One region of the Mesorhizobium sp. M0751 genome, then DNA from elsewhere that is predicted to be linked to it. Evidence: predicted binding sites of a transcription regulator. Region 1 holds the regulator's gene; the other holds the start of a gene.
What was found. The regulator LexA, encoded in region 1, represses DNA repair genes until DNA is damaged. The targets are predictions, from matches to a motif close to TGTTCNNNNTGTGTTCNG.
Positions count from the first base shown of each region.

Region 1 (3,689 bases):
TCCATCCAGGCCGCCGGCCAGCGATCGCTGCCGGCTATATTGGCGCCGTTGGCATAGGCGTTATCCCAATCGGCAATGTGACGTTCGAACACCCTGCGCCCTCCCCTGGCAATATGGCCTTGCAACGTAGCCGTAAGCATCGCGCGGCGCGTCGTCGCCAGCCTCACGGCTCCAGCTCTCGCATCAATCTCAAGTGACAGCCGCCTTGATGGCGAAGCGCGCATCCTTCCACGCACCGGTGCGCAGGATGTCCTCAAGCACTTCGACGGCCTGCCAGACATCGGCATAGCCGACATAGAGCGGGGTGAAGCCGAAGCGCATGGTCGATGGCGCGCGAAAATCGCCGATCACGCCGCGTTCGATCAGCGCGCGCATGATCTGGTAGCCATGCTCATGCATGAATGAAATCTGGCTGCCGCGTTTTTCCCCGTCGCGCGTGCTTTCGAGCGTGAGCCCGTAAGTGCCGCACTTTGCCTCGACAAGCTCGATGAACAGATCGGCCAGCGCAATGCTCTTCTTGCGCACCGCCGTCATGTCGACATCGTTCCAGATGTCGAGCGCGCCCTTCAGCGTGCGCATCGACAGGATCGGCTGGGTGCCGCACAGAAACCGGCGGATGCCGGTGCCGGCCGCATAGCCTGGCTCGAAGGCGAAGGGCCGTGCATGGCCCCACCAGCCGGTGAGCGGCTGCTGGATGTCGGCAAGATGCCGCTCAGCCGCATAGATGAAGGCAGGCGCGCCCGGTCCGCCATTCAGATATTTGTAAGTGCAGCCAACGGCAAAATCGGCCTTTGCCTTGTCGAGCTCGACTGGCATCGCACCGGCGGTGTGGCAGAGATCCCAGACGATCATCGCCCCGGCTTCCTGGGCCCTGCGCGTCAGCGCCGGCATGTCGCGCAGTTCGCCCGACTTGTAGTTGACGTGGTTGACCAGCACCACGGCGGTGCGTGCGTCGATCAGCTCCTCGATGCTCGGCGCGTCGACCCCCGAGAGGCGCAGCAGCGTATCTTTTCGCGTCGAAACCACACCCTCAGCCATGTAGAGGTCCGTCGGAAAACTATCGCCCTCGGCGACGATGACCTGCCGCTCCGGTCGCATAGCCATGGCGGCGTGCAGCAGCTTGTAGATGTTGACCGACGTCGTGTCGCAGACCACCGTCTGGCCGGCCGCGGCGCCAATCAGGCGCCCGAGCTGGTCGCCGAGTTCGAGCGGCATGTTGAACCAGCCGGCCGCGTTCCAGGCGCGGATAAGATCATGCGACCATTCTTCGGTCGCGGCCTTGCGCAATTCATCGAAAGCGGCACGTGAAGCAGCTCCTAGCGAATTGCCGTCGAGATAGATCACTCCTTGCGGCAACACAAAGCGGTCGCGCATCGCGCGCAGCGGATCCGCGGCATCCATCGCCTTTACGGCCACGAGATCGGGAATTCCTGTCATGATTTGCCTGCTCCCCCAAGATCCAACGCAACGCCGGACACGCATCGACTGTTCTTCCATTACCTGGTTGCGCGCAGCAAGACTCCACCGGCGAGAAGCAGCCTGACCAGGCGATGGAAACCAGGACCTAACCCGAGGTTGGCGTTTTGAGTTCGTTTCGTTCACGGTGCATTGACCAAACCGCACACTCGATAGGGTTCACTTCCGTGCCATTTGCCGACCGACGGCCGATGCCAATGTGGCCTTCCGGGAAGCCAGAAGGGCGCAAACGAAAGCAGAATCAAGGCGATGAGGCTCGCGACGGTGAAAGTGCGGTACCCCGGTTAGGGGACGTCGTTTGTTTCCCGAGCCTTAACGCATTCATTAAACTTTAAACAGTTGCGGAACACAACTGGAACAGATAGTGTTTGTTCTGGGTTTGTTTTTCTGATTCTGTTGGGGGTCGCTATGCTGACACGCAAACAACACGAACTGCTTATGTTCATCCACGAAAGATTGAAGGAAAGCGGTATCCCGCCTTCCTTCGACGAGATGAAGGAAGCGCTCGACCTGGCTTCCAAATCGGGAATCCACCGGCTTATTACGGCACTGGAGGAGCGCGGCTTCATTCGCCGTTTGCCCAACCGGGCCCGTGCGCTGGAGGTGCTGCGCCTGCCTGACTCGATCGCCCCCGGCCTCAATGCGGCACGCAAGTTCTCGCCGAGTGTCATCCAGGGCAGCCTCGGGCAAGGCGCCCCTCGGCAGGGCAAGCCGACATCGTCGCGCGTCCCTGCAGCCGGCAATGACGACGATGTCGTCGCCGCCGTTTCGATCCCGGTGATGGGCCGCATCGCCGCCGGTGTGCCGATCGACGCCATCCAGCACCAGACGCATTCGATTTCGGTGCCGCCGGATATGATCATGGGCGGCGAGCATTATGCGCTCGAGGTCAAAGGCGATTCGATGATCGAGGCTGGCATTTTCGACGGCGACACGGTGATCATCCGCAATGCCGATACGGCGAGCCCCGGTGAGATCGTGGTGGCACTGGTCGACGAGGAGGAAGCGACGCTGAAGCGGTTCCGCCGCAAGGGCGCTTCGATCGCCCTGGAAGCCGCCAATCCGGCCTACGAGACGCGCATCTTCGGACCAGACAGGGTCAAGGTGCAAGGCAAGCTCGTCGGACTGATCCGCCGCTACTGAGCTCCGCCCTTGGCGCCGGCTTTGGGTTTGTCGGCCCTGCGGTATGGCGGCAGGCCCCGCGCCGCGCGTGAAAATTTCCGCTGCACGTGCCAGGGCCGGTATGATTTTTCGACTGCGAAACGGATTTCGGCGCGTGTTGCCGCTTGTGGATCGAAATAGACGGCGGCACTTCCCGCGCGCGCCAGTTGCCGTTTGGTGACGACGAGGACCAGCCGGTCGTAGTAGCAGGGGTTATGGGCGGTGGCGTCGTCGATGACGATCAAACTGGCAAAGGCGCAGGCTGGCCGCGCAGTATTGCGGTCCTTGGCTTGCGCGATGATCGCGCCGGATGGATGCCTGGCAAGGCAGAGGCCGTCCGCGCAAATGAACGGCATGCCCGGCGGTAGTTCGGCCGGATCGGCAATGTCGAATTGCGGGTCGTTCTTTCCAGGTGTTTCCGGCGCGACGATAGCCTCTGATGTGAGCGCGCGTTTCCAGTTGTCGATGGTGAACTCATTCGGGCGTGCCCGGTTGACCGCGAGTTCACCGCTCCCAATCGGCAGCGCGACCAGCCGTGCGTCCTCCGAGATCAATACATCGGGTACGCGCGTCTGCGTTGTCGTCAGCAAGCCGGCGAGCGCAAAAGGAAGTGCCGCGAGCCGCAACCAGGTCGTCGCCATGCTGGCAATGACGAGGGCGATCGTCACCAGAAGGACGGATCTCAGCGAAATCAGCCCGACCGCATCGATCGGCGAGCGCTCGGAGATCCACCCGGACAGGGCGATCATCGCCGTTAGCCCCTTGCCCATCACATAGAGGAACGGCCCATCCGCACCGAACGGCATCGCCAGCGCGCTGAGAACGGCGAAGGGCATGACGACCAGTGAGACGATGGGCATGATGGCCAGATTGGCGAACAGGCTGAGCGGCGCCACGCGCTGGAAGTGCCATATGGCGAAAAGCGCCGTGGCGCTCCCTGCAATGATCGAGGTCATCGCTAGGCCGCCCATGCCCAGCAGGACCTTTCGCGTGGCAAAGCGTAGCGGCGACCGCCGCAGCGGCGGCGTGGCGGCCCTGCCGGCGCGGTAATC
Region 1 is NZ_JAMYPH010000006.1:10,906-14,594, forward strand. It holds gene NKI19_RS11905 (hormone-sensitive lipase) at 1-92, opposite strand, end outside; gene kynU (kynureninase) at 190-1,437, opposite strand; gene lexA (transcriptional repressor LexA) at 1,885-2,619, shown strand; gene NKI19_RS11920 (ComEC/Rec2 family competence protein) at 2,613-3,689, opposite strand, start outside.

Region 2 (3,689 bases), on a different contig from region 1:
GCATCGAAGCCATCCGGCACGACGGCGGCCTTCAGTATGGCGATGCGCACCTTGGCCGCCTGCAGATGCGCGTTGACGGCGTCGCGCACCTTGTCGCCGGGCCATGCCTTGATCAGATCGACATGCGCCACCTGAGCGGTCGCATGGACGCCGGCATCGGTGCGGCCGGCGGCGCGCAGCGAAACCTGCTCACCACAGAACTTCTCGATCGCCTGCTCGATCGCCTGCTGCACCGAAGGCTGGTTGGCCTGGCGCTGCCAGCCGGCGAAGAGACTGCCGTCATATTCGATGTCGAGGCGAAAACGCGGCATTCCCGGATCGAGGCGAAATCAGGCGGCGAGGGCTGAGCCGAAGGCCGAGGCGTAGACCAGCCTGCCGGTCTCCGGCGCCTCGCCCCAGGCAAGCGCCTGCAGAGCCTCGCTCTGGTAGTCGCTCTCGAATTTTGCTGCACGGGCGCGGCTGTAACCGAAACGGCCATAGTAAGCCGGATCGCCGAGCACCACGGCGAGCGTCTCGCCGGCAGCCTTCAGGCGGATATGCGCCTCGCGGACCAGCGCACCGCCGACGCCGGTGCCATGGAACGACGGCTCGACCGCCAAAGGAGCCAAAGCCACCGCCGGGAAGCTCTTGCCGCCATTCTGAACGAAAAGCCGTGAAAACAGGATATGGCCGACCACTTGCCCGTCTTCGTCCGCCACCAGTTCGACGACGGCATCACCGCCGGTGACCAGCGCGTCGACCAGTCCGGCCTCCGTCTGCTGGCCGAATGCGTGTTCTTCGACAAGGCGGATCGCCTCGCGGTCCCGCGGCGTCGCCGCGCGTATAGACATCATGCTCATGACAATTTCATTCCTTTTTCGAGCTTGGCCCCGCGCAGAAACTCCTGCGCGGCAATGGGCCTTCCGCCCGCACGTTGAACTTCGACCAGACTGATCGCGCCTGACCCGCAGGCGACCGTCAGCCGGTCATCGAGAATTCCTCCCGGTTCGCCGGCGCCTTGCGAGAGCGTCGAGCGAAGCAGTTTCAGCCGTTCCACGCGGCCGCCGATTTCGGCCTCGCACCATGCACCGGGAAAGGGCGACAGGCCGCGAATCTGATTGTGCACGTCGCCGGCAGGTCGCAGCCAGTCTATGCGAGTCTCCGATTTATCGATTTTCTTGGCGTAGGTCACCCCCACCTCCGCCTGTGTGGTAAATGTCAGCGTATCCCGCTCCAGCCGTTCGAGCGCTTGCACCATCAGCGCAGCACCGAGAACCATCAGCCGGTCGTGCAGATCGCCGGCCGTCATGTTGGGTCCAATGGCGCATTTTTCAACCATTGCCACCGGCCCGGTGTCGAGGCCTTCCTCCATCCGCATCACCATCATGCCCGTCTCGGTATCGCCGGCCATGATGGCGCGCTGGATAGGGGCAGCGCCGCGCCAGCGCGGCAACAGCGATGCGTGGCCATTGAGGCAACCGCGCCGCGGCGCCTCGAGAATGGGTTTGGGCAGAAGCAGCCCGTAGGCGACGACCACGGCCACATCGGCGCGCAAGGCGCGGAACGCCTCCTGCTCCGTCTCGCTCTTCAGCGACACCGGCGTCCGCACCTCGACGTCCAGCCGCTCCGCCTCGCGCTGCACCGGCGACGGCGTCAGCTCAAGCCCGCGCCGGCCGCCGGCGCGCGGCGGCTGCGTGTAGACGGCTGCCAGTTCATGCCCGGCCCCGGCAATCGCCCGCAAGGTCGGAACGGAGAATTCTGGCGTACCCATGAAGACGACACGCAGGGGCATTCGTCGACCCCTATCCCACCATCTTGCCCGGCGCCTTGTCCCTGGCGAGCTTTTTGAACTTCTTGACCACCATGTCGCGCTTCAGTTTTGAGATGTGATCGATGAACAGCACGCCGTTGAGATGGTCGATTTCATGCTGCAGGCAGGTCGCCATCAGTCCCTCGGCCTCGATCTCCTGCAGCTTGCCGTCGCGATCGAGATATTTCACCCGCACCGCGGCGGGGCGCTCGACTTCGGCATAGTAATCGGGGATCGACAGGCAGCCTTCCTCGTAGACCGAACGCTGGTCGGAGCTTTCGAGGACTTCGGGATTGATGAAGACATGCGGCGCTGGCGTCTCGTCCTCTTTGGCGAGGTCGATCACCAGCATGCGCAAGGGTTCGCCGACCTGAATCGCCGCGAGGCCGATGCCGGGCGCGTCATACATGGTGTCCAGCATGTCGCCGGCCAGTTTGCGCAAATCGCCGTCGACACGCTCGACCGGTTTTGAAACCTGACGCAGGACGGGATCGGGGAGGATGATAAGCGGCTTGATCGACATGGCGTCTCACCTAAGACCTCGCAGGAAAAGCGTCAACCGGGACGCCTTCGGGTCGTTCACGTTTTGATCTGTGCCGGCAGACCGAATCATCTATGCTGTTGGCATGAACGATCTGGCCACCATCCTGTCCGAACCTGTCGCCCGCCTCGGCGCCACCACGATCACGCTGGGCCATGCCCTGGGTTTCGGCGCAATGCTGTTCCTCGGACTGTTCATGGCGCTCGTCGTTGCGCTCTGGCGATCAGCCAAGGCGCGTGCAATGGCGGCCGCCGAAGCCGCCGACCACGCCCGCGATGCCGAGGCGAGGATGGCCGGCATCTTGGCAAGCCAGGCGGAAATGCAGGGCCGCATGGGCGCCATCGCCGAAGTGTTCGGGGCGCGCCAGGCGGAACTGACACAGTCGATCGGCCAGCGCCTCGATGCCATGACCGGCCGCTTGGGCCAGACCATGACCGAGCAGACGAGATCGACGCATGAGAGCCTCGCCAAGCTGCAGGAACGGCTGGCGGTTATCGATATCGCGCAAGGCAACATCCAGTCGCTGGCCGGCCAGGTCGTGCAATTGCAGGCGATCCTTTCCAACAAGCAAACGCGCGGGGCCTTCGGCCAGTCGCGCATGGAAGCCATCGTCGCCGACGGATTGCCGCACGGCGCCTATGAATTCCAGGCGACCTTGTCGAATGGCAGCCGGCCCGACTGCCTGGTGAAGATGCCGAACGGCGCACCGTCGCTTGCCATCGATGCAAAGTTTCCGCTCGAGGCCTGGAATGCCATCCGGGCCGCCGAAGGCGCCGACCTGCAGAAGTCCGCCGCTCAGGCTTTCCGCCGCGACATCGAGGTGCATGTCCGCGATATTTCCGAAAAATACCTGATCCAAGGCGAAACGCAGGATACCGCCTTCATGTTCGTGCCTTCGGAATCGGTATTCGCCGAAATCCATGAGAATTTCGAGGCCGTTGTCCAAAAGGCGCATCGCTCGCGGATCGTCATCGTCTCGCCGTCGCTTCTGATGCTGTCGATCCAGGTCATCCAGGCAATCCTCAAGGATGCCCGTATGCGCGAGCAGGCGCACCTGATCCAGGGCGAGGTCATCCGGCTGATGGAAGACGTCTCTCGGCTCGACGAGCGGGTACGCAAATTGCAGACGCATTTCGGCCAATCGGCCAAGGATATCGACGACATCCTGGTCTCGACATCGAAGGTGACCAGGCGCGGACAAAAGATCGAGGCGCTGGAGTTTGGCGTGCAGCCGGCAGAGGACACCTCTTCGAACGGCGGCGGAGCAAAAGCGGAAAGCAGCCCGCGTGTTGCCGACTCGAAAACCGGGCAATTGAGGCTGAGGGTCGTCGAAGGCGACGATTGAGAGCTATGCCGGAA
Region 2 is NZ_JAMYPH010000008.1:30,295-33,983, reverse strand. It holds gene truA (tRNA pseudouridine(38-40) synthase TruA) at 1-311, opposite strand, end outside; gene NKI19_RS14610 (GNAT family N-acetyltransferase) at 330-839, opposite strand; gene fmt (methionyl-tRNA formyltransferase) at 836-1,765, opposite strand; gene def (peptide deformylase) at 1,782-2,312, opposite strand; gene NKI19_RS14595 (DNA recombination protein RmuC) at 2,416-3,675, shown strand.
Region 2: a site for LexA is predicted at 2,366-2,383, ahead of NKI19_RS14595 (DNA recombination protein RmuC). Genes of this name have one in related genera too.